Peribacillus simplex NBRC 15720 = DSM 1321: one gene and its partner. The protein of the gene in region 1 interacts with the protein of each later gene in a pairwise test. Links are inferred from orthologs where the notes say so. Each region holds a gene or a part of one and is shown on either strand. Other genes may lie near its edges. The genes, in order: asd and def.

What was found.
Region 2: the proteins of asd (region 1) and def interact in binary tests that used the Escherichia coli proteins (3 or more experiments, as listed by UniProt). The link is inferred for Peribacillus simplex NBRC 15720 = DSM 1321 from one-to-one orthologs.

The regions. Positions count from the first base shown.
Region 1 is NZ_CP017704.1:873,506-890,670, reverse strand. The notes cover bases 7,286-10,100. They hold asd (aspartate-semialdehyde dehydrogenase), read left to right. Parts: upstream 7,286-8,072; coding sequence 8,073-9,128; downstream 9,129-10,100. Other genes in these bases: dapG (aspartate kinase), read left to right, coding at 9,226-10,100; BS1321_RS04010 (dipicolinate synthase subunit B), read left to right, coding at 7,286-7,860. In the rest of the region: ribF (bifunctional riboflavin kinase/FAD synthetase), read left to right, coding at 1-466; rpsO (30S ribosomal protein S15), read left to right, coding at 602-871; pnp (polyribonucleotide nucleotidyltransferase), read left to right, coding at 1,191-3,308; BS1321_RS04030 (polysaccharide deacetylase family protein), read left to right, coding at 3,465-4,424; BS1321_RS04025 (M16 family metallopeptidase), read left to right, coding at 4,471-5,697; BS1321_RS04020 (YlmC/YmxH family sporulation protein), read left to right, coding at 5,860-6,129; dpaA (dipicolinic acid synthetase subunit A), read left to right, coding at 6,359-7,261; more of BS1321_RS04010, read left to right, coding at 7,258-7,285; more of dapG, read left to right, coding at 10,101-10,452; dapA (4-hydroxy-tetrahydrodipicolinate synthase), read left to right, coding at 10,495-11,364; BS1321_RS03990 (ribonuclease J), read left to right, coding at 11,647-13,317; BS1321_RS03985 (ClpP family protease), read left to right, coding at 13,446-14,192; BS1321_RS03980 (YlzJ-like family protein), read left to right, coding at 14,189-14,416; BS1321_RS03975 (DNA translocase FtsK), read left to right, coding at 14,656-16,986; BS1321_RS03970 (DUF6509 family protein), read right to left, coding at 17,016-17,165.
Region 2 is NZ_CP017704.1:979,559-988,721, reverse strand. The notes cover bases 236-3,187. They hold def (peptide deformylase), read left to right. Parts: upstream 236-1,444; coding sequence 1,445-1,930; downstream 1,931-3,187. Other genes in these bases: rsmB (16S rRNA (cytosine(967)-C(5))-methyltransferase RsmB), read left to right, coding at 2,873-3,187; fmt (methionyl-tRNA formyltransferase), read left to right, coding at 1,927-2,886; priA (primosomal protein N'), read left to right, coding at 236-1,349. In the rest of the region: more of priA, read left to right, coding at 1-235; more of rsmB, read left to right, coding at 3,188-4,225; dual-specificity RNA methyltransferase RlmN, read left to right, coding at 4,225-5,319; BS1321_RS04510 (Stp1/IreP family PP2C-type Ser/Thr phosphatase), read left to right, coding at 5,324-6,073; pknB (Stk1 family PASTA domain-containing Ser/Thr kinase), read left to right, coding at 6,079-8,112; rsgA (ribosome small subunit-dependent GTPase A), read left to right, coding at 8,136-9,017; rpe (ribulose-phosphate 3-epimerase), read left to right, coding at 9,019-9,163. UniProt on the Escherichia coli protein: Removes the formyl group from the N-terminal Met of newly synthesized proteins. Requires at least a dipeptide for an efficient rate of reaction. N-terminal L-methionine is a prerequisite for activity but the enzyme has broad specificity at other positions.

The DNA of each region.
Region 1 (17,165 bases):
TGAAAAGGTTAGCTCGACGAGAATCAGGGAAACTCTCGGTAATGGTAACTTTTCCGACTTTTATCATTTGGCTGGCCGACGCTATTTAACGAAAGGTCATGTCATTCACGGTGAAAAACGGGGCAGGAAGTTGGGATTCCCCACCGCTAATATTGAAGTAAGTGACGATTATATCTTCCCTGCTGCAGGTGTATATGCCGTCAGGATCAAAATAAGCGGTAAATGGTATAATGGGGTTTGCAATGTCGGTTACAAACCTACGTTCCACGAAGAAAAACCCAAATATCCCACTGTAGAGGTTCATGCCTTGGAGTTCTCGGGAGATATATATGGCAGCCAGGTTTCGGTTGAATGGCATACAAGACTTCGGAGTGAGCAGAAATTTTCCGGACTTGAAGCATTGGTCGCTCAAATCGAAACGGATAAGCAAAATGCAATCGCCTATTTTGCAAAGCTTGAGGCATAAAAGACAAGACTTGCAATTTTAATGAAAAACATGTATTCTATTGTATGTATGAAAATAACCATTGCTTGGCTAGTCGAGACTCCGACGCTGGCTCGGTAATAGGTGATTTTACAGAATTTTAGGAGGAATAATAACATGGCAATTACACAAGTACGCAAAAACGAACTTATCGCTGAGTTCAGAACTCACGATACTGACACTGGGTCTCCAGAAGTTCAAATCGCAGTATTAACAGAAGAAATCAACAACTTGAACGGTCACTTACGCACACACAAAAAAGACCACCATTCACGTCGCGGTCTTCTTAAAATGGTAGGTAAACGTCGTAATCTTTTAACTTACCTACGTAACAAAGACGTTACTCGTTACCGTACACTAATTAACAAATTAGGTCTACGTAGATAATTTTTTCAGGAAGGCGGGAAATTTCCCGCTTTTTTGATGTTAATCAAATGATTTGGACGTATTCTACATAAGGCTGAGCCTTCGTCCTTGGGACTCGGCAGGAGCCGGGTCCTTTTCCATTTATAAATGATCAGGATATACATAATCAAATGAATGAAATTTTTATTCATTTTACTGTTAATGCTTGTTTTTTTCGTGCATAATAGGAATAGTTTGGTTTTAACTTGAGTTCAGTTACTTTCACATATAAATGATTTAATCCAATACAGGTTTAGGTAAACTAAGCCTCTAAGTGAAGATTCAGAGAGGGGTTTAATAAATGGGACAGGAAAAACATACGTATTCATTTGACTGGGCCGGCCGTAATGTAACGGTAGAGATAGGGCAATTGGCCAAACAAGCAAACGGGGCAGTTTTAGTCCGTTACGGAGAAACTGCCGTATTAAGTACAGCAACAGCTTCGAAGGAACCAAGAAATGTCGACTTCTTCCCTTTGACAGTCAACTACGAAGAAAGACTCTATGCAGTCGGTAAAATTCCGGGAGGCTTCATCAAACGTGAAGGCCGGCCGAGTGAAAGGGCCATTCTTGCAAGCCGTTTAATCGATCGACCAATCCGTCCGCTTTTCGCTGATGGCTTCAGGAACGATGTTCAGATCATAAGCATGGTCATGAGTGTCGATCAAGATTGTTCTACGGAAATGGCAGCTATGCTAGGTTCTTCCCTTGCACTTTCAGTTTCCGATATACCGTTCGAAGGTCCAATTGCTGGAGTTGTAGTGGGGAGAATCAATAATGAATTCATCATTAACCCTACTGTTGACCAACTAGCTCAAAGTGACATCAATCTGACGGTTGCCGGCACTAAAGATGCGATCAACATGGTTGAAGCAGGAGCCAATGAAGTACCAGAGGAAACCATGCTTGAAGCAATCATGTTTGGACATGATGAAATCAAGAAGATCATTGCATTCCAAGAGAAAATTGTTGCTGAAATCGGTAAGGAAAAAATGCAGGTCACTTTATATCAAGTGGATGCTGAACTGGAAGCAGAAGTGAAAGGCCTATGTGGAGCTGACTTGAACAAAGCTGTACAAGTTCAGGAAAAACATGCTCGTGAAGACGCGATCAAAGAAGTAAAAGATCGTGTGTTGGTTCATTATGAAGAAGAAACTGATGAAGAAAAATTAAAGCAAATCAAAGAAATCCTGAATAAATTGGTCAAGTCCGAAGTCCGCCGTTTAATCACGGAAGAAAAAGTGCGTCCGGATGGCCGTAATCCAGACGAAATCAGACCATTATCATCAGAAGTTACCATTCTGCCCCGTACACATGGTTCCGGTTTGTTCACGCGCGGACAAACCCAAGCGCTATCCATCTGTACATTAGGTGCACTTGGTGATGTGCAGATTCTGGATGGACTTGGAACCGAAGAGTCAAAACGTTTTATGCACCACTATAATTTCCCGCATTTCAGTGTTGGTGAAACTGGCCCTATCCGTGGGGCAGGACGTCGTGAAATTGGTCATGGTGCACTTGGTGAAAGAGCTTTGGAGCCTGTCATTCCAAACGATAAAGACTTCCCATATACAATCAGACTTGTTTCTGAAGTGCTTGAATCAAACGGTTCAACATCACAAGCAAGTATCTGTGCAAGCACTTTGGCAATGATGGATGCCGGTGTTCCATTGAAAGCCCCAGTTGCGGGTATTGCAATGGGTCTTGTCAAAACAGGTGAGCACTATACAATCTTAACGGATATTCAAGGTATGGAAGATCATCTGGGAGACATGGACTTTAAAGTCGCAGGGACTTCAAAAGGTGTTACTGCCCTACAAATGGATATTAAGATTGAGGGTCTTTCAAGAGAGATTCTTGAAGAAGCTTTACTTCAAGCAAAACATGGCAGGATGCATATTTTGGAATCAATGATGTCAACAATCAATCAACCGCGTGAGCAGTTATCCAAATATGCTCCAAAAATCGTTACAATGTCCATAAATCCGGATAAGATTCGTGATGTCATTGGACCGAGCGGAAAACATATCAACAAAATCATTGAAGAAACTGGCGTGAAAATCGACATCGAACAAGATGGAACGGTATTCATATCTTCTACTGATGAACCAATGATTCAAAAAGCGAAGAAAATCATTGAGGATATCGTACGTGAAGTCGTAGTGGGCGAACTATACTTAGGTAAAGTTAAACGTATCGAAAAGTTCGGTGCCTTCGTTGAAATCTTCAATGGTAAAGACGGTTTGGTACATATTTCTGAACTGGCTGAAGAAAGAGTTGGAAAAGTGGAAGATGTCGTTTCACTTGGCGATGAATTATTGGTCAAAGTTACTGAGATTGATAAGCAAGGAAGGGTAAACCTTTCTCGTAAAGCGGTCCTGAAAGAGCAAAAAGAGGCAGCTAACCCTTCTCAATCGTAATAAAAATGAAAATCCGGCATGCGATTCCTTGTGAATCTGCATGCTTTTTTTGCATGAAAGTATAGGAATAACCATAGTGTGAATGGCATTAAAAGGATGTCATGTTCTACCTTGTCCGTTTTCTTCATACATTTTGGTATGAAGGGGGCGTAAAAAATGAATAATAAATGGAAGCAGATAGTTGCGATAAGTGCCATTGCAGGTATATCATGGTTATTAGTGCAAAATCCATATACACAAATTTATTTGACCCAATTAACCGATGATTCAGTTGCTTCAATGAAGCAAGAGGACGAGCTTCTTTTACAAATAAAAGAATCAACAAAAAAATATGAGATTGCACCACAGGATGCACGAATAGATTCTGTTTGGAAAACCGTTCCTGCATATAATGGCCTGAAGGTAAATATTGATGATTCGTATAAAGCCATGAAGAAGGAGGGCGTGTTCGATAAGGATAAGCTGGTATTTCAGCAGGTACCTGCAAAGATACATATGGAGGATCTGGATCCGGCTCCGATTTACCGGGCCCATCCCGAAAAGCCAGTGGTTTCATTTTTAATCAATGTGGCCTGGGGGAATGAATACTTACAAGATATGTTGGCCGTGTTAAAAAAGAATAATGTCAAGGCCACTTTTTTCCTTGAAGGGAATTGGACCAAGAAAAATCCTGATTTGGCTAAGATGATTAAGGGTGGCGGGCATGAAATTGGAAATCATTCTTATTCACATCCCGATATGAAAAACATATCCGCACAAGCTACACGTGAGGAAATTCGAAAAACGAACGAAGTCATTGAAGCGGTGACAGGTTTGAAAATGAAATGGTTCGCACCACCAAGTGGAAGCTACCGGGATGAAACGGTGAAAATCGCGGATTCTTTGGGTATGGAGACAGCCATGTGGAGTGTGGATACGATCGACTGGCAAAAGCCAAGCCCTGAAGTCCTTCAACAAAGAGTGCTTTCTAAGGTACACCCAGGAGCATTTATATTGATGCATCCGACGGAATCCACTGCAAAATCATTGGAAACGTTAATAATTGAAATAAAAAAGAAAGACTTAGATGTAGTTACCGTTTCGGAAGCAGTAGATGAAGAGCGATCGAATCCATAATGTATTGGTAACGATAGCAGCATAGAATGATTGGGAGGAATGTTAGTTGATTAAGAAATACACGTGTCAAAATGGAGTTAGAATTGTATTGGAAAATATTCCAACTGTACGCTCAGCAGCAATTGGAGTATGGATCAAAACAGGTTCAAGAAATGAAACACCAGAATTGAATGGGGTTTCACATTTCCTGGAGCATATGTTCTTCAAAGGAACAACTACGAGAAATGCGCGTGAAATTGCCGAGTCGTTCGATAGTATTGGGGGACAGGTGAATGCATTCACTTCAAAAGAATATACATGCTATTATGCTAAAGTAATGGATAACCATGCAAGCTATGCTCTTGAAATCCTAGCTGATATGTTCTTCAACTCAACATTTGATGGGGAAGAATTGAAAAAAGAAAAAAATGTCGTCTACGAAGAAATCAAAATGTACGAAGACACACCCGATGACATTGTCCATGACCTCTTAAGCAAGGCAGTATATGAAAATCACCCCCTTGGCTATCCTATACTTGGGACGGAAAATACGCTTGAAACGTTCAATAGTGATACATTAAAAAAATACGTCCATGACATGTATACACCCGATAAAGTGGTAGTGTCCATTGCTGGGAATGTGGATGAAAAATTGATTCAGGAAGTCGAAAACTACTTTGGCTCGTATCAAGGAGGGGAAGACCGTCTTGAATTGGTCAAACCGTCCTTCCATGAAAATAGGATCACCCGTAAAAAAGATACGGAACAAGCCCACTTATGCCTTGGTTACAAAGGGTTGGAAATCGGTAATGATAAAACATACAGCCTGATTACCTTGAATAACATTCTTGGAGGAAGCATGAGTAGCCGCCTATTCCAGGACGTTAGGGAGCAACGCGGCCTTGCCTATTCCGTTTATTCCTATCATTCCAGCTATCAAGATAGCGGTATGGTGACAGTATATGGGGGGACAGGCACAAATCAGCTTGACAGCCTGTATGAAACCATTCAGGAAACACTGGATACTTTAAAAAGGGATGGCATTACGGAAAAGGAATTACGAAATAGTAAAGAGCAACTTAAAGGAAGCTTGATGCTCAGCCTTGAAAGCACGAATAGCCGCATGAGCCGGAACGGAAAAAATGAGCTGATGTTGGGTGAGCACCGTTCCCTTGATGATATCATCATCAAGATTGACGCGGTGACAGAGGATACCGTCAATGAATTGGCAAATCAGATCTTTACGAAACATTCCTTGTCATTAGTGAGCCCGTTGGAAAACTGGGACAAATAATAACGAACAAGTCTGCACCTTCCTTTTATTAATGGGAGGTCAGGCTTTTTTTCGTTGAATGTGGGAGGGTCCTATGTTATGGACAATATTTGGATAAATTCCTTCTAAGTTTACCTTTTTCGGATATAGATTGAATAGAAGGCGAAAAAGGGGGAACCAAAATTGAGGTTGAGCGAATTGAGCGGAAAGGAAATAGTCGATGTGAATAGGGCGGAAAGATTAGGAATCCTTGGTCAGACGGATTTGGAGATAGATGAAACTGGACAAATTACCTCGTTGATCATCCCATCTGTTAAATGGTTTGGCCTTATAAGGAATGGCAGTGAAATAAGAGTGCCATGGGAACATATAAAAAAAATCGGTGCGGATATGGTCATCATTGATTTTCAGGAAGGACTTTCACTTAAAGACGGAGAGCATATGGACGGTTAAATGACGCACGCCCCATACTCCTTGGAACTTTTCGAAATGCACTCTCGAAAACGCCTTAGCTGCCAATAGCTAGGGCGTTTTTTCTTTTCTTATCACCGTTTTTTAAGTGAAAACATAAGATGGCAGGGTAACTAGAGAATGTAGGAAAAACCGAATTGCTTCCTGAAGGAATTGTATCATGAGGCAAGGAATGTTTAGGATCTTTTATATAAAGAAGGTGACGGTTTTAATGCTCACAGGCTTGCAAATCGCTGTAATTGGTGGAGATGCGCGTCAGCTTGAAGTTGTCCGTAAACTGACGGAGCTTGATGCAAAGCTATTATTGGTAGGTTTTGAACAGCTCGACCATGCTTTTACCGGCGCAGTTAAGGAAAAAATGGAAGATATAAATTTCATGGAATTAGATTCAGTTATTTTACCTGTCCGGGGCACGGATTCAGATGGGAAAGTAGAAACGATCTTTTCCAGTGAAGAGGTTGTTTTGACTGAAGAAATGATAAAAAATACCCCGGCACATTGCATTTTTTATGCAGGAATCAGTAACGATTACCTCGATGAGATATTCAAGAAAGTGGATCGCAAACTCGTTCTATTGTTCGAACGTGATGATGTGGCTATTTATAATTCGATTCCCACTGTTGAAGGTGCGATCATGATGGCCATTCAACATACGGATTTTACTATCCATGGATCGAATGTAGCCGTTCTCGGACTGGGAAGGGTCGGTATGAGTGTAGCCCGGTCATTTCAGGCACTTGGAGCAAAAGTAAAGGTGGGGGCAAGAAAAAGTGAAGATATTGCAAGGATCAGTGAAATGGCATTAACCCCTTTTCATTTAAATGATCTTGCTGCAGAAATGAAAAATGTTGATATATGTATCAATACGATTCCTTTTCCGATAATTACCGCAAAAGTTATAGCTAATATGCCCGTTCATACATTAATCATCGACCTTGCTTCAAAACCGGGGGGGACGGATTTTCGTTACGCTGAAAAAAGGGGAATTAAGGCGCTGTTGGCACCGAGCCTGCCGGGTATAGTTGCCCCGAAAACAGCTGGTCAGATATTAGCGAATGCACTGGGACTATTGATTCAAGACGAGTTCTTGAAAAGGAAGGGGAAAATAATATGAGTCTCAAAGGGAAAAGGATTGGTTTCGGATTAACAGGATCACATTGCACATATGATGAAGTGTTTCCGGAAATAGAAAAACTTGTAAATGAAGGGGTGGAAGTCATTCCAATCGTAACATCGACAGTACAAAACACGGAAACCCGTTTTGGAAAGGGCGAGGACTGGGTCGAAAGAATAGAAAAATTGACGGGGAATCATGTCGTTGATACAATCGTCAAAGCAGAGCCATTAGGACCTAAATTGCCACTTGATTGTATGGTGATCGCTCCTTTAACGGGTAACTCAATGAGTAAAATGGCAAATGCTCTTACCGATTCGCCTGTACTTATGGCTGCAAAAGCGACGATGAGAAATCATCGTCCAGTCGTGGTCGCGATATCAACAAATGATGCACTTGGGTTAAATGGTGTCAATCTAATGAGGCTGATGGCAGCAAAAGATATTTACTTTGTTCCATATGGCCAGGATAATCCCACAGGCAAACCAAGTTCCATGGTTGCAAGGATGAGCATGATAAGGGATACGATCATATCGGCACTGGAAAGGGAACAGATTCAACCTGTCATCGTCGAAAGGTTCAAGGATGATTTAGCCTGAACAAGTTTCTGCCACGGATCCAGCTTTGTAACGACTGACATATATGCATAAATTTGTAGGTTGAAGTTATAAAAAACCACTCCACTACCAGAATATTTTGTTAAAGTGCGACCCTTTGGAATGTTAATGTGATAAAATAAATGATATTCTGAACAAGAAGTAATAAATCCAACAAATAACTAATTTAAGAGATAGAAAAGGAGTATGTATAAATGACTGAGACACAGGGATTGCGTATTGCAGTTGTGGGAGCAACTGGAGCAGTAGGACAACAAATGATTTCAACACTCGAACAAAGGGACTTACCGATTAAGAATATCATCTTTTTATCATCGGCTCGTTCTGCAGGAATCAAACTTACGTTTAAGGGCGAAGAAATCGAAGTGCAGGAAGCAAAACCTGAAAGCTTTGAAGGCATCGATATCGCTTTATTCAGTGCTGGAGGAAGCGTGTCTAAGGAATTGGCTCCAGAAGCAGTGAAACGCGGTGCGATAGTAGTGGATAATACGAGCGCTTTCCGCATGGATGAAAATGTGCCGCTAGTCGTTCCTGAAGTAAATGAAGAAGACTTGAAACAGCATAATGGGATCATTGCAAACCCGAATTGTTCAACTATCCAAATGGTTGTGGCATTAGAGCCTATCCGCCAGACATATGGCTTATCAAAAATTGTTGTTTCTACTTACCAGGCTGTTTCTGGTGCAGGTGCTGCAGCGATAAATGAATTAAAGGAACAAGCTCGCGACTTGCTTGATGAAAAAGAAATAGAACCGAAAATTTTACCGGTCAAAGGGGACGAAAAGCATTATCAAATCGCATTTAACGTCATTCCCCAAATCGATAAATTCCAAGATAACGGGTACACATTCGAAGAGATGAAAATGATTAATGAAACAAAGAAAATCATGCATATGCAAGACCTTCCAGTAGCTGCAACTTGCGTAAGGCTTCCTGTGGTTACAGGTCATTCGGAATCTGTATACATTGAAGTTGAAAAAGAAGGCATAGCGGCTTCTCAAATCAAGGATTTAATGAGAACGGCACCTGGAATTGTGTTAGAAGATGAACCGGAACAACAAGTATACCCAACTCCTGCTTCATCCGTCGGCAAGAATGATGTATTCGTCGGTCGAATTCGCAAAGATTTGGATGAAGATAAAGGCTTCCATTTATGGGTGGTTTCCGATAATCTATTAAAAGGAGCAGCTTGGAATTCCGTTCAAATTGCTGAAAGCCTTTTGAAATTAGGTTTGGTTACCGTTAAGTAAGAATTTGAACTCGACACAAAATTAATTTCCAATAGAGATAGAGAGTTTTTGTCAGCTTCCCGGATCGGGAAGCTGGCTTATATTTGGGGTGCATATTATGAAAATTATCGTCCAGAAATACGGAGGGACATCCGTTCGAGATGAGGCAAGCCGTTCATTTGCCAAGGGACATATAGAAAATGCGATTAAAGAAGGCTATAAAGTGGTGGTTGTGGTTTCAGCAATGGGAAGAAAAGGCGATCCTTATGCAACGGATACCTTACTTTCCCTAGTAAATGGAGCGAAAGCCAGCCTTTCAAAACGAGAACAGGATTTACTTATGTCAGTAGGAGAAACGATATCATCTGTCGTATTTACGAATATGCTCTTGGAAAATGGTATTGATGCAGTCGCTTATACTGGAGCTCAAGCGGGATTCTTGACGAATACCGACTATTCAAGTGCGAAAATAATCGAAATGAAGTGCGATCGTCTCATGAAAGAACTTGAAGTGAAGGATGTCGTCGTTGTAGCAGGTTTCCAAGGAGCTGCTAAAAACGGGGACATCACGACCATCGGCCGTGGTGGAAGTGATACTTCAGCTGCTGCATTAGGTGCTGCATTGCAAGCGGAACGGGTCGATATTTTTACGGATGTGGAAGGAATCATGACGGCAGATCCACGTATTGCCGATCAAGCTCGTCCATTATCAATCGTTTCGTATACGGAAGTTTGCAACATGGCTTATCAAGGGGCGAAGGTCATTCACCCGAGAGCCGTTGAAATTGCGATGCAGGCAAAAGTCCCGATTCGGATAAGGTCAACATACAGCGAAGGTTTGGGGACACTTGTTACAAGCGTGACCAAGGGAAGCCAGGGCAGTGACATACGTGAAAGGCTCGTAACCGGGATTGCCCATGTTCCAAAGATTACTCAAATCAAGGTCCGTGCGAAAAAAGATCAATATAATCTACAGGCAGAAGTTTTCAAAGCAATGGCCAATGCCTCCATTTCAGTGGACTTTATAAATATATATCCAAGTGGTGTAGTTTATACCGTTTCAGAAGAGATGACAGAACTTGCCCTCTCGATTTTGGCCGAGCTTGGTCATGAACCGGTCATAGAACGGAATTGTGCCAAGGTTTCAGTAGTTGGTGCAGGCATCAACGGAGTGCCGGGCGTTGCAGCGAAGATTGTCACAGCGCTTTCCGAAAAGGAAATTGCCATTCTCCAGTCAGCGGACAGTCATACGACAATTTGGGTACTCGTAAAAGAAGAAGATTTAATAGAAGCTGTTAATTCTCTGCACTATGCATTTCAATTGCATGAAAGTGAAATACATTAATCATAGGGTTTTTAATAAATAAAGGTTTTAAAGAGGTGTTAGATGATGATATTTGGTAGAGTATCAACCGCAATGGTCACCCCTTTCGATAGCAAGGGAAATGTTGATTTTCAAAAGACGACTTCATTGGTTAATTACTTATTAACTAATGGAACCGATTCGCTTGTGATTTCGGGAACGACAGGTGAATCTCCAACTTTATCTTCGGAGGAGAAAATTGCGTTATTGCGTCATGTTTCTAAGGTTGTTGAAAAACGTGTACCCATCATCATGGGTACAGGAAGCAACAATACGTATGCTTCCATCGAGTTGACAAAAAAAGCGGAACAAAATGGCGCCGATGCGATAATGCTAGTTGCCCCGTATTATAGTAAAACGAATCAAGAAGGTCTGTACCAGCATTTTAAGGCTATTGCAGCTAGTACGACTCTTCCTGTTATGGTATATAATATCCCTGGGCGCGCTTCGGTTAACATTGAACCGGAAACGATCATCCGCCTTTCGAAAATTCCTAATATCGTTGCCGTTAAGGAAGCGAGCGGGGATTTAAACGCTATGACCCAAATCATAGCCGGCACGGATGAAGATTTTGCATTATATAGTGGGGACGACGCTTTAACACTCCCAGTATTGGCGATTGGTGGTGTGGGTGTAGTTTCGGTTGCTTCACATATTGCTGGTAATGAGTTGCAGAAAATAGTGGAGGCCTTCATCAGTGGGAATTTGAAAGAGGCAGCCCGGCTGCATCAGGAACTGTTACCGCTTATAAAAGGTTTGTTTGCGGCGCCAAGCCCTGCACCTGTCAAAACAGCGCTTCAGTTATATGGAATTGACGTTGGATCGGTGAGACTTCCAATCGTGCCATTGACGGAGCAGGAGCGCCTTGCATTAACAAAGGTATTAAAAAAATAAAAAGACACGGAACAAGCTGATCGTTGAAGATTGGCTTGTTTTTACATAATGATGTATATGAATGGGATTTACTTTCCGATTTCGGGATGAAAATATTTGGATTTTTTTATGATCAATCGAAACTCGATAAAAGTACAAAGGATCTCTTACATAATAGGTTGTTTTTTTGAATTAAATGAAAAAGTCCCTCTGAAAATGGTAAGTGTTGTCATGTTTTTTGAACATCGGTTATAATGAAATCATTGGGAAATTATGAACGGGATTTTTAAGGAGGATATTCGATTGGGTAAAGATAAAAATAATGGAATAAAAGTGATTTCTCTTGGAGGACAAGGGGAACTTGGTAAAAATATGTACGTCGTCGAGGTGAACGAGGACATCTATCTTCTTGATGCAGGGTTAATGTTGCCAGAAGACGAAATGCTCGGAATCGATGCGGTTATCCCTGATATTTCTTATTTGATGGATAATAAGGAACGGGTGCAGGGGATATTCATTACTCATGGTCATGAAGACCATATGGGAGCGCTTGCTTATGTCTTGAAATATTTACCAGTACCTGTTTATGGAACAAAGCTTACACTTGCTTTAATCAAAACGAAATTAAAAGAAGATGGCTTTAACGGCAGGGCAACATTCACTGAAATCGATTCGGATTCTCTTTTAAGTTTCCCTCAAGCAGCCGTGTCTTTTTTCCGGACTAACCATAGTATTCCTGATTCCGTCGGAATCGTGATCCACACTCGTGAAGGTGCAATCGTTTATACAGGGGATTTCAAATTCGACCAAGCAGCAACAGATCTATATAAACCGGAAATCGGTAAAATGGCTAGCATCGGTGAAGAAGGTGTCCTATGCTTGCTTTCGGATAGTACCGGTGCCGAGAGGCCAGGTTATACGACATCAGAAGCAGTTGTGGCCAAAGATATTACAGAGGCTTTTCATGCTGCATCCGGAAGGATCATCGTTGCGTGCTTCGCTTCGAACATCAATCGGATTCAACATGTTTTCAATGCAGCGGCAGCAAGTCGCAGAAAAGTGGCAGTTGTAGGAAAAAGCCTGCAACGCGTTTATGAAACTGCCTTGAACCTTGGCTACTTAAAGGTCGAAGAAGAGCTGATAATCCCAATTAATGAAATTAGTCAGTATGACGACCGTGAAATCGTCGTGTTATCGACAGGTCATCAGGGGGAGCCCATTGCGGCACTTCAAAAAATGGCTAAACAGACCCACAAGCAGGTAACGATCAAAAAGGGAGATACAGTTTTGATCAGTGCATCACCCCTACAAGGCGGCGAACTTATTTTATCCAAAACCGTCGATTTACTATACAGGGTAGGTGCGGAAGTGGTATCTGCAAATAAATATAAAGTGCACGTAACAGGGCATGGCAGCCAGGAAGAACTTAAAATGATGATCAATTTGATGAATCCTAAATTCTTCATCCCTGTACATGGGGAATACCGCCATTTATATGCCCATCAAAAAGTTGGGATAGCCGCGGGGATTAAACGAGAAAACATCATAATTGCCGAAAAAGGTGATGTCATTGAACTAAAGGGCAATAAAATGGGTCTTTCCGGCAAAGTCTCTGCAGGAAATATCTTGATAGATGGCAGCGGTGTTGGAGATGTGGGTAATATCGTTCTTCGTGATCGGCGCTTATTATCCCAGGATGGCATTTTGATTGTAGTGGTCACGTTGAACCGTCAGGATAAAAGCATTGCAGCTGGCCCTGAAATCATTTCAAGGGGCTTCGTATATGTTCGCGAATCAGAAAAAATGATTGGGGAAGCAACTGAAATAGTAAGTGAAATCGTAAAGAAAAATGGGTCGCGCCAACCTTTTGATTGGTCCACGCTGAAGCAGGAAATGCGTGATGCGTTAAACCAATTCTTCTATGAAAAAACGAAACGACGCCCAATGATTTTACCAATCATTATGGAATATTAAGTAAGGAACCCCTGATTTGAACAGTCAGGGGTTTTTTTTTCTGTGTCAAACCTCTTTTATCTTGAAGAATGAAGTCCGAGACTCGAGACATAATAAAGCTATAGGCTTAAGAGAAAGGGGTTGGCATAGTGGATAATGCACCATTACCAAATGAAAATGAAGGCAAGCAGGAAGGTAAGAATTCAACTTTAATCGAAAAGATCCAGCAGCTGGGGGCTACTAATGTTCCGCAACTATCTCAGGACTCAAAAATCCATTGTTTGACGATCATTGGACAAATTGAAGGACATATGCAGCTGCCGCCTCAAAATAAAACGACCAAATATGAACATGTTATTCCGCAAATTGTGGCAATTGAACAAAATCCCAATATAGAGGGGCTGCTTGTCATTTTAAATACAGTGGGAGGAGATGTCGAAGCGGGACTGGCCATCGCAGAAATGCTGGCTTCCCTTTCAAAGCCATCCGTCTCCATTGTACTTGGCGGGGGGCATTCGATCGGTGTGCCGATTGCGGTTTCGTGTGACCATAGCTTTATAGCAGAAACAGCAACGATGACGATTCATCCCATTCGTTTGACAGGGCTAGTCATTGGCGTGCCTCAAACCTTTGAATACTTGGATAAAATGCAGGAAAGAGTCATTAAATTTGTTACGAGGCACTCTAACGTTACGGAAGAAAGTTTTAAGGATTTAATGTTTGCTAAAGGAAATTTAACCCGTGATATTGGCACGAATGTAATCGGGGCAGAGGCAGTTGAAATCGGTATGATCGATGATGTAGGAGGAGTAGGCCAGGCCATGAGAAAACTAAATAGCTTCATGGAAGAAAGAAGGCCCAAAATTGCTGGGGAAGAGGAGGGGCTTCTGCAATGACGCTTTATACGATCGTTCCTGAAGAAATAATTTTCCCTCATCACCATGAGAAGACGGCAAATTTAATAGAAATGATCTATAATGGTGTACATGTGATGGTTGAACATGACGGTGGCCGCACGTTTCGAATTGATCGAATTGTAAGCACGGATCCTGAAGATTATATGAATGTACACATTCAGCCGGGTGCTGTCATAAATGTGTTCGAACAGATGAATCCTTAGTAGTAACGACTAACTGAGGTAAATTATGATATACTGGAATGAAAATCAGCAGCCGCTTGGCTGCTTTATTCATTATATGGGAAAATTGTCCGCCTTAAGAGTAAATGGTATATATATCAAGGACAGGGACATATTTATTTGGTATAATCAGTGAGCGAACGTTTGTTTCGTGAAGGGAAATCATGTAGAGATGTTGAATAGGAAAGTTAGAATAGTTTCATGAAGAATCAGGTGATATTATGGCAAAGAAGAAACGCAGAAAAAAGAATAGTACAGAGAAGTTAAAACTAACGCTTAAATATGAATTGATTGGCCTAACTTTAATAGGTCTGGCCATCATTGCCATTGCCAAGCTTGGAGCAGTGGGAAATGGGACGGTCTTTTTAATCCGCTTCTTCATGGGGGAATGGTATATCCTCTTTTTATTGGGAGCAATTGCAGCTGGCTTCTATTTGATGATAAAGAGAGAGGTCCCTTACCTGTTAAAACGGCAATTCGTCGGGATGTACTTCCTTGTCGCGAGCATGCTCCTACTAAGTCATGTGACGCTGTTTAACATGCTTGCAGATGGAGGACCGTTTACGAAGCCCAGCGTCATTTCGAATACATGGGAATTATTCTGGATGGAAGTGACCGGCAAGGCCAGCACAAAGGACCTTGGGGGCGGTATGATTGGAGCAATATTATTTGCAGCCTCATACTTTTTATTCGACGAAGCTGGATCGAAAATCGTTTCATTCCTTTTTATCATTGTAGGTGCCGTCCTATTGACCGGGAAAACTTTAGGTGAAACCCTCGGGAAGTTTTTCATGGGTCTCGGCGGCTTTTTCAAAAAACAATGGTCCGCATTCAGAGATGATATGAAAACGTGGAATGAAGACAAAAAAGAAAAGAAAAAGAATCCCGTGAAAAAGAAGAAACGGGAAAAAGATCCGGATGAAGAAACTGTTCAGCCCCTTCATCAAGAAGAGGAAACACAGCAAATGGCGACGGAACGGATCATTTCCAGCTTTGCTGATAAAGCTTATAGCGACGAAAATGAAATAATTCCGGTTGTTCCGGAACCTGCAGCTGAAAGTACAGAGGACCAAGATGATGCCGTTCCACCTATGAATTTTACGGAAGTGGAGAATAAAGAATATCTTTTGCCGCCTCTTTCATTATTATTGCAGCCCAAAAAAACGGACCAAAGCGGAGAGTACCAATTGATCCATGAAAATGCGGCAAAACTTGAGCGCACCTTTCATAGCTTTGGAGTGAAAGCGAGGGTCACGCAAGTTCATTTAGGCCCAGCCGTAACCAAGTATGAAGTTCATCCGGATGTAGGGGTGAAGGTAAGTAAAATTGTCAGCCTATCCGATGACTTGGCGCTTGCACTGGCCGCAAAGGATATTAGGATCGAAGCTCCGATTCCCGGAAAATCGGCTATCGGTATAGAAGTGCCTAACTCCGAAGTGGCAATGGTGTCATTAAGGGAAGTATTAGAGGCCAAAGAAGTTGACAAGCCTGACGCAAAACTGCAAATAGGCTTAGGGCGGAATATTTCTGGTGAAGCGGTTAAAGCGGAGCTCAATAAAATGCCGCATTTACTAGTGGCTGGTGCTACTGGCAGCGGGAAATCCGTTTGTATCAACGGGATTATCACGAGTATTCTGATGCGGGCAAAACCGCATGAAGTGAAAATGATGATGATCGATCCAAAAATGGTGGAGTTGAATGTCTATAATGGAATTCCCCACTTACTCGCACCTGTAGTGACAAATCCAAAGAAAGCTGCACAGGCTTTACAAAAAGTTGTCAGTGAAATGGAAAGGCGCTACGAGTTATTTTCCCATTCCGGTACACGTAATATTGAAGGCTACAACGATTATATTAACCGGTATAACATAGAAGAAGATGCAAAACAACCGCTCTTGCCTTATATCGTAGTCATTGTCGATGAGCTGGCGGATTTGATGATGGTCGCCTCAAATGATGTAGAGGATGCCATCACACGTCTTGCACAAATGGCACGTGCAGCTGGCATCCATTTGATTATTGCCACTCAGCGGCCATCCGTAGATGTAATTACAGGGGTCATTAAAGCGAACATCCCATCTCGGATTGCTTTTAGTGTCTCTTCAATGACCGATTCGAGAACGATACTCGACATGGGCGGAGCCGAAAAACTGTTAGGCCGGGGTGACATGCTCTTCCTGCCTGCAGGAGCTTCAAAACCGGTTCGCGTCCAAGGGGCCTTTTTATCCGACAATGAAGTCGAGGAAGTTGTCACATATGTCATTTCACAGCAAAAAGCACAATATAACGAAGAAATGATACCGGATGAAATTGCAGAAACTTCAAATGGTGAAGTCGAAGATAGTTTATACGGGGATGCGGTGTCCTTGATCGTAGAAATGCAGACTGCATCTGTTTCCATGCTGCAGCGACGTTTCCGGATTGGATATACACGGGCAGCAAGATTGATTGATGAAATGGAAGCGAGGGGAATTGTCGGTCCATATGAAGGCAGTAAACCACGAAATGTATTGGTTACTAAAGATGAACAGGATGAAGCGCATTCATCATAGAAAAAAAAACCGGGCTGCAGCCCGGTTTTTTAATTATTCATCGCCTCGTTTAAATGTTTAAGGCAGAAGTCGGTAATCATCGCTTCTTCATCTTCTTCTAAATCGAATTCAAGTGCGCCTTCGTTCCCTTTTTCAAAAATATCATATTTAATCAATTTGCCTATTTGTTCTTCCACAGC
Region 2 (9,163 bases), 100 kb from region 1 along the record:
ATGATGAATGGCGAAAAATTCATCGTAAAGAAGTAAAAGTGGTGGTTGGCGCGCGTTCAGCCGTGTTTGCTCCTTTTGAAAACCTGGGACTGGTCATCATTGATGAAGAGCATGAATCCAGTTATAAGCAAGAAGAAACGCCAAGGTACCACGCCAGGGACGTCGCCATTGAAAGAGCAAAATCATATAGGTGTCCGGTTATTCTTGGCAGCGCCACACCTACACTTGAATCTTTTGCGCGAGCCAAGAAAAACGTCTATAAATTATTGACCCTTAGCCAGAGGATGAATAAAAATGTGTTGCCAGCAGTGGATATTGTAGATATGAGGGAAGAACTAAGAACGGGAAATCGTTCCATGTTTTCGGAGCTGCTCTTTACCAAGCTGAAAGACCGGCTTGAGAAGGGGGAGCAAACAGTTCTGATGCTAAATAAAAGGGGGCATTCTTCCTTTGTGATGTGCCGAAGCTGCGGATTGGTCATCAACTGCCCTAATTGTGACATTTCACTTACATATCATCGCTTTAATGATATAATGAAATGCCATTATTGCGGTTTTGAAGAAGGGATGCCTTCCGTTTGCCCTGAATGTGAAAGTGAACATATAAGGTTCTTCGGTACAGGAACTCAAAAGGTTGAAGAAGAGCTTGCAAAAATCCTCCCTGAAGCACGGGTAATACGAATGGATGTTGACACGACGAGTAAGAAGGGTTCACATGAGCGGTTGCTGAATGCCTTTGGTGAAGGGAAGGCCGATATATTGTTAGGCACCCAAATGATAGCCAAGGGCCTTGATTTTCCTAATATCACCCTTGTTGGAGTCCTTTCAGCTGATACGATGCTACATCTGCCTGATTTCCGTTCTTCGGAAAAAACATTCCAGCTGCTGACACAAGTCAGCGGAAGGGCGGGACGTCATCAGCTTCCGGGAGAAGTGGTCATCCAAACCTATACGCCTGAGCACTACAGCATCGAGCTTTCTGCGTTACAGGATTATGATGCTTTTTATGAACGGGAGATGCATCTAAGGAGGCAAAGTCATTACCCTCCCTATTATTATGTTGTCCTTATAACCGTTTCACATGAAGACTTAATGAAGACGGTGAGTGTTACTGAGAAAATTACCAATTATTTAGGCTCACGATTGAATCGGGATTCTATCGTACTAGGTCCGGTTGCTTCGCCCATTAGTCGAATCAACAATAGATATCGCTATCAATGTCTGATAAAATACAAACGAGAGCCGGACCTGAATCAGCATTTACGAACACTTTTGGAGCATTACCAAAAAGAAACCGCTCAGAATCATCTGCAGATTTCAATAGATTTAAATCCACAGATCATGATGTAATTGTTTAAGAGATGGATGATTACCGCGAGCTGTTACAGCTTGCGTTTTTATATAATGAAGTGTTGTTTTTCATATCTAGGAGGGTACCTTTAATTTTGGCTATTTTACCGATTGTCTTGTTTCCTGAAAAAATTTTACAACAAAAATGCGATAAAGTAACAAGTTTTGATAAAAAGTTGGCAAAGCTGTTAAATAACATGTATGAAACGATGGTGGAGGCGGATGGCGTTGGACTTGCAGCACCTCAGGTTGGCGTGAAAAAGCAAGTGGCCGTCGTTGAAATAGAGGAAGGATCAGGTGCAATCGAACTGATTAATCCGGAAGTGGTGGAAATGGATGGCGAACAGACAGGTGTTGAAGGATGCTTGAGCTTCCCGAGTTTATATGGTGAAGTATCGCGTCCATACCGTGTCAAGGTCCGGGCACAAGACCGAAAAGGATCTTTTTTCGAGATAGAAGCGGAAGATTTCCTCGCAAGGGCCCTTCAGCACGAAATCGATCATCTGCAAGGAGTTTTATTTACAAGTAAGGTTTCCCGGTATATTTCGGAAGAAGAGTTAGAAAGGTTTGGAGAAGAATGACAAAAATTATTTTTATGGGTACACCGGACTTTTCAGTGCCGGTATTGAAAAGAATCATTGATGAAGGGTATGATGTGATCGCTGTTGTCACACAGCCCGATCGTCCAGTAGGCCGCAAAAAGGTGCTAACGCCGCCGCCAGTTAAGGTAGAAGCCGAAAAGCAGGGGATTCCCGTTTATCAGCCCGAAAGAATCCGTGAAAAAGAAGAACTTGAAAAGATCATTGCATTGAATGCTGACTTAGTGGTGACGGCGGCTTTCGGACAAATCCTACCGAATGAATTGTTGGATGCCCCTAAGTACGGTTGTATTAATGTACACGCCTCCCTGCTTCCTGAACTGCGTGGAGGGGCGCCCATTCATTATTCCATTTTACAGGGGAAAGAAAAGACTGGGATAACCATCATGTATATGGCGGAAAAATTGGATGCCGGTGATATATTGACTCAGGCGGAAGTTACTATAGAGGAAGAAGACAATGTCGGTACACTGCATGATAAATTAAGTAAGATAGGGTCGGATTTACTTGCAGAGACACTTCCGAAACTTATAAATGAGGAGTTACAGGCGATCAAGCAAGATGAGGCTAAAGCGTCTTTTGCACCTAACATCAAACGGTCGCAGGAAAAAATCGACTGGTCGAAATCAGGGGAAGACATCTATAACCATGTACGCGGCCTGAATCCTTGGCCTGTTGCTTATACAACCTTAGACGGTTCCATTTTGAAAATTTGGCAAGTAAAGAAACTAGAAGACGGCAAACAGGCCTTGCCGGGCACGGTCCTTGATGTACAAAATGATGGTTTCATCGTTTCGACAGGCAACGAGACGGCAATACTAGTGACAGAACTGCAGCCTTCAGGAAAGAAAAAAATGCCGGCGAAAGATTACTTGCGCGGAGCCGGGTCGTTCATTAAAGCAGGCATGAAGTTAGGAGAACAGAATGAAGCAAACTAAAAAGGGAGTACGTGAAATCGCTCTCGATATTTTGGAATCTGTAGAGAAAAACCAATCCTACAGTAACCTATTATTGAACAACTTGATTAAAAAGCACCAGTTATCCGTCGTGGACAGCGGTTTGCTTACAGAAATAAGCTACGGTACCATACAGCGGAAGATGACTTTGGATTATTATTTGAGCCCGTATATTAAACAACCTAAAAAAACGCAAAGCTGGGTCATCAACTTACTCAGACTTTCCGTTTATCAAATGGTCTATTTAGATAAAGTGCCTGATCATGCAATCATATTCGAGGCTGTCGAAATTTCCAAAAAGCGCGGACACAAGGGTACATCTTCGATGGTAAATGGTGTGCTTCGTAATATTCAAAGAAATGGTGTTCCTTCTTTAGATGATATTAAAGATGATATGGAACGGCTTTCCATAGAAGTGAGTCATCCAATTTGGTTGGTCAAGCGTTGGGTGGAGCAATTTGGTTATGAAAAAACCAAGGAAATGTGTGAAATAAACTTAACCGCACCATTACAGACAGGACGGGTTAATTTAAAGAAGATTTCACGCTCTGAACTAATCAGCATATTAACTGAAGAAGGATATGATGTTGAAGCAAGTGAAGTCGTTCCCGAAGCAATCGTCAGTTATAAAGGGAATCTTGCTCATTCAGAAAGCTATAAATTGGGGTATTTATCGATTCAGGACGAGAGTTCAATGCTTGTTGCACATGCATTGGGTGCGAATGAAAATGATGCTGTACTTGATTGCTGTGCTGCACCTGGAGGGAAAACGACACATATCGCAGAAGGTTTGACCACTGGACAAGTATATGCGCTCGACCTTCATGAGCATAAGGTCAAGCTCATAAAAGAGCAGGCGGAGCGCCTGAAACTCAGAAACAACATTAAGACAATGGCCCTTGATAGCAGAAAAGTGCAAGAACACTTTAATAAGGAAGGGTTTGACAGGGTCCTGATCGATGCACCATGTTCCGGGTTGGGAGTCATGCGCCGGAAGCCTGATGTAAAGTACACTAAAACAAAAGATGATATAATGAAACTCTCAAGTATACAAAAACAATTATTGGAATCAGCTGCCCCGCTTGTTAAGCAAGGCGGGAGGTTAGTATATAGTACCTGTACGGTGGATAAAGAAGAAAATGAAAAAGTCGCTGCAGCATTTTTGGAAAGCCATCCGGATTTTGAAAGCGATGCAACCTTGTCCACAAGAATGCCTGAAAGCGTTCAGCCATTTATCGAGGGTCATACGCTGCAAGTTTTTCCGCAATATTTTAGCAGTGACGGATTCTTTATTGCGAGTTTTAGAAAGAAGGTGCTGTAATGGCAGAAATCACTAAATCATCAAGAGTAAGAAAAGACACGACACCAGAAAAACCATCGATCTACTCATTAGAGCTTCACCAAATTAAAGAATGGCTTATTCAAAATGGAGAGAAGGCATTCCGGGCCGATCAAGTATATGACTGGCTTTATAAAAAGCGTGTCTCCAGTTTTGAAGATATGTCCAACCTTTCGAAAACATTACGGGATAAGCTGGAATCACAATTCACCTTCACAACATTGAAAACGTTGATTCAGCAAACGTCAAATGACGGGACCATAAAGTTTTTATTTGAACTCCATGATGGGTATTCGATTGAAACGGTGTTGATGCGCCATGAATACGGAAACTCCATTTGCGTGACAACGCAGGTAGGCTGCAGAATTGGCTGTACATTCTGTGCGTCGACACTTGGCGGTTTAAAGCGGAATCTTGAATCAGGGGAAATTGTTGCCCAGGTCGTTAAAGTTCAGCAAGCACTTGACGAATCGGAAGAACGTGTTAGTTCTGTCGTTATCATGGGAATCGGTGAACCGTTTGATAACTATGACAATATGATGTCATTCCTGAAGAATATAAACCATGAAAAGGGCTTGAACATCGGGGCTCGTCATATTACCGTTTCCACAAGTGGAATCATACCTAAAATCTATAAGTTTGCCGAAGAAAGCATGCAAATAAACTTTGCTGTTTCCCTTCATGCACCGAACACGGAATTGAGAAGTAAATTGATGCCGATCAATAAGGCCTACAAACTTCCTGACTTGATTGAAGCCATCAAATACTATACAGAAAAAACAGGTCGCCGTGTAAGTTTTGAATATGGTCTATTCGGTGGCGAAAATGATACAGTGGAGCACGCAGAAGAATTAGCAAATTTAATAACCGGGATAAAATGCCATGTCAACTTAATACCGGTTAACTATGTACCTGAACGCAACTATGTACGTACACCTCGGGACCAAATTTTTGAGTTTGAAAAAACATTGAAGAAGCGCGGCATTAATGTAACGATCCGAAGGGAACAAGGCAGTGATATTGACGCAGCCTGCGGCCAGCTTCGGGCCAAGGAGCGCAAAGAAGAGACGAGGTGACCCTATGAGGGCAATATTTAAGACAGACCGTGGAAAAGTCCGCCAGCATAATGAAGATAATGGCGGGATCTTTAAGAACTCGGAAGGCGTTCGCCTTGCCATCGTTGCAGATGGCATGGGCGGCCACCGTGCCGGGGATGTAGCCAGTGCAATGACGATAGACCTTCTGAAAAAGGGCTGGGAAGTATCCGCCGGTATCGAAACGGCAAATGATGCCGAGGGTTGGCTGAAGCAGCAAATCTTCTTGGTCAATCAGTTGCTTTTTGAACATGCAGAAGCGAATACGGAATGTAAAGGCATGGGGACCACCATTGTTGCAGCCATTTGCACCGACAAGTTTGCTACCATTGCCAACATCGGGGACAGCCGATGTTATTTGTATAATGAGAGCGGTTTTAAGCAGGTCACGGAAGATCATTCACTTGTTAACGAATTGGTCCGTTCCGGGCAGATTTCGAAGGAAGATGCAGAAAACCATCCACGGAAAAATGTTTTATTACGAGCCTTGGGGACAGAAATGCAAGTGGAAATGGACATTTTGACGGTCATCTTCGAAGAAAATGATTTACTATTGCTTTGTTCGGATGGTTTGACGAATAAAGTAAGTGAACAGGAACTGGAAGAAACGATAACCAATGGACGGCCACTTGAAGAGATGGCGAATTCATTAATAGATAAGGCCAATCACTACGGTGGGGAAGATAATATCACACTTGTGCTTGTTCAATTTACTGAAGAAAGTGAAAGCAGGTGAATTGAATGTTGATTGGTAGAAGAATCAACGGCCGCTATAAACTGATCGAGATGGTCGGCGGCGGCGGTATGGCGAATGTTTATCTTGCAAGGGATATGATCTTAGATAGGGATGTTGCATTGAAAATCCTTCGCATGGATTTTAATAATGACGAAGAGTTCATCAAGCGCTTCAATCGGGAAGCCCAATCGGCAACCAGTTTGGCCCATCCGAATATCGTAAGTATTTATGATGTTGGTGAAGAAGATTCCATCTATTATATTGTAATGGAATACGTGGACGGTTTCACACTTAAGCAATACATACAAAAATATTATCCAATTCCAATTGATGAAGCCTTGGATATCATGAAACAAATCACGGCAGCGATTTCCCATGCCCATCATAATGGGATCATCCATCGTGACATCAAGCCACAGAACATTTTGATTGATAAAGAAGGAACCGTCAAGATTACGGACTTTGGAATTGCATTGGCCCTAAGTGCAACAAACATAACGCAGACCAACGCAGTCTTGGGCTCGGTTCATTATTTATCTCCTGAACAGGCCAGAGGCGGTATGGCCAATAAGAAATCGGACATTTATTCACTTGGCATCGTCATGTTTGAATTGTTGACGGGGAGATTGCCTTTTTCTGGTGAATCAGCCGTTTCGATAGCTCTTAAACATTTACAATCGGAAACTCCTTCGCCAAAACGCTGGAACTCTGAAATACCTCAGAGTGTGGAAAATATTATCTTGAAAGCGACAGCCAAAGATTCATATTACCGCTATGAGAGCGTGGACTCAATGGAAGATGATATGCGGACGTCGCTTAATCCGGAGCGTTCAAATGAACTGCCTTTTGCGATTCCCGAAGATCATGATGCAACAAAAGCCATCCCCGTCATAACGGATGATCAGCTTTCAAGCATCGATGAGACAATCATTAGGGGTCCTGAAAAAAATACATTAGTCTATGCGGACGAAGAAGAAAGTGAATCAGAAGCAGAGAGTAAATCGAAAAAGAAACAGAAAAAACAAAAGAAACAGAAGAAACAAAAAAATAAGTCGGAACACAAAGGTAAAAAACGAAAGAACATGCCTGCTATCTTGGTGACCACCTTTTTAGTTCTCGCCCTGCTTGCTGTTTTATCTGTCACTGTTGTACCTCCCCTCCTTGTTTCGAAGGAAGTGACGATCCCTGACCTTAAAGGGAAAGAATTGGATGATGCCATTACTGATCTGCTTGAATTGAAATTGGAAATTGGAGAAACGATCAAGATTGAAGATGAAGAGGTTGAAGCTGGTCTTGTAATCAAAACCAATCCTAAGGAAGGTAAGACGGTCAAGGAAGGCGCAGAAATCGATATTTATGAAAGCATTGGTAAAGAGACGATTTCATTGTCTAGCTATGAAGGCCGAGACTACTCGGATGTTAAATCCCTGCTTGAAAAAATGGGATTCAAAAACATAAGCGTGACTGAAAAATATGATGACAGTGCTGCCGGCACGATCATAGAACAATCGCCTTCGGGTGCCACTGGAGTCGTACCATCCGAAACGGAGCTTGAGTTAACGGTCAGTAAAGGGGAAGATCTGCTTAGCTTGAAGAACTTAACGGGGTTCAATGAAACTGGCCTTAATGATTATTCAAGTGAGAGTGGAATAAAGGTTGAGGTCGAAGAAAAAGTCTATGATGATTCCGTAGCAGAGGGGCTTGTCATTTCCCAGTCACCGGAACCTGCCACGAAGGTGGAAAAGGGCAGTACTGTGAAAGTAGTCCTTTCAAAAGGGAAAGAAGAGATTCCTCCTAAGAGTGTAACGGAGGAAGTCAAAATCGAGTATGATCCGGTTGAACCAGGCAAAGCGCAAAAAATACAAATTTTCATTGAGGATATCAATAATAGCATGACGGAGCCCAAAGAAACATTCTTTATCGTGGAAAATGCCAAGAGAACGATCGAATTAATGGTTTCCCCGGATAAGAAAGCAGGATATAAAGTCATGCGGGACAATCAGGTCATCATCGACCAAGCCGTCTCTTATCCAGAATAAATCTAATAATTAGGAGTGTGGTTATGCCCGAAGGAAAAATTATCAAAGCATTAAGTGGATTTTATTATGTCCTTGATGGTGAAGAGGTATATCAATGCCGCGGACGGGGAGTGTTCAGGAAGAATAAGGTAACGCCACTTGTGGGTGATTATGTGGTTTTTGAAGCGGAAAATAAAACGGACGGAACCGTGACCGAAATAAAACCGCGAAAGAATGAATTGATACGTCCGCAAATCTCAAATGTAGACCAGGCAATCCTTGTCTTTTCGGCAGTGGAACCTGATTTCAGTCCAGCCTTGCTTGATCGATTTCTCGTACTGATCGAAGATAACGAAATCGAACCCATTATCGTCGTGACGAAACTGGACTTGGTTACTGCTGAAAACCAAAAGAAATTGTCTCAGTATATCAAGGACTATCAGAAACTTGGCTATACTGTACTGGAGACATCTTCAGTTACCGCAGGAGGAATTGAAGAACTGGTGCCGTATTTAGAAGGAAAAACCAGTGTATTTGCAGGTCAGTCCGGCGTTGGGAAATCGTCTTTGCTGAATGCAATCAATCCTGAATTGGCTTTAAAGACGGATGATATTTCTTCACACCTCGGACGTGGGAAGCATACCACCCGTCACGTTGAATTGATTCATATTGGCTCTGGACTTGTCGCGGATACTCCAGGATTCAGTTCACTCGAATTCATGGAAATGGAAGCTGAACGGTTATCCTATTGCTTCCCGGAAATGCATAAGCATGGGGAAGACTGTAAATTCCGGGCCTGCCTTCATGATAAAGAACCGAAGTGTGCAGTGAAGGAAGCGGTTGATACCGGGGAAATTCCCCGTTATCGATATGAGCATTATATGCAATTCTTAGAAGAAATCAGAGATAGAAAGCCGAGGTATTAAAATGGTTAAAATCGCACCATCCATTTTATCAGCTAACTTTGCAAAATTGGGAGAAGAAATTCTTGATGTGGAAAGGGGCGGAGCGGATTTAATCCATGTAGATGTCATGGATGGGCATTTCGTGCCGAATATTACGATAGGCTCAC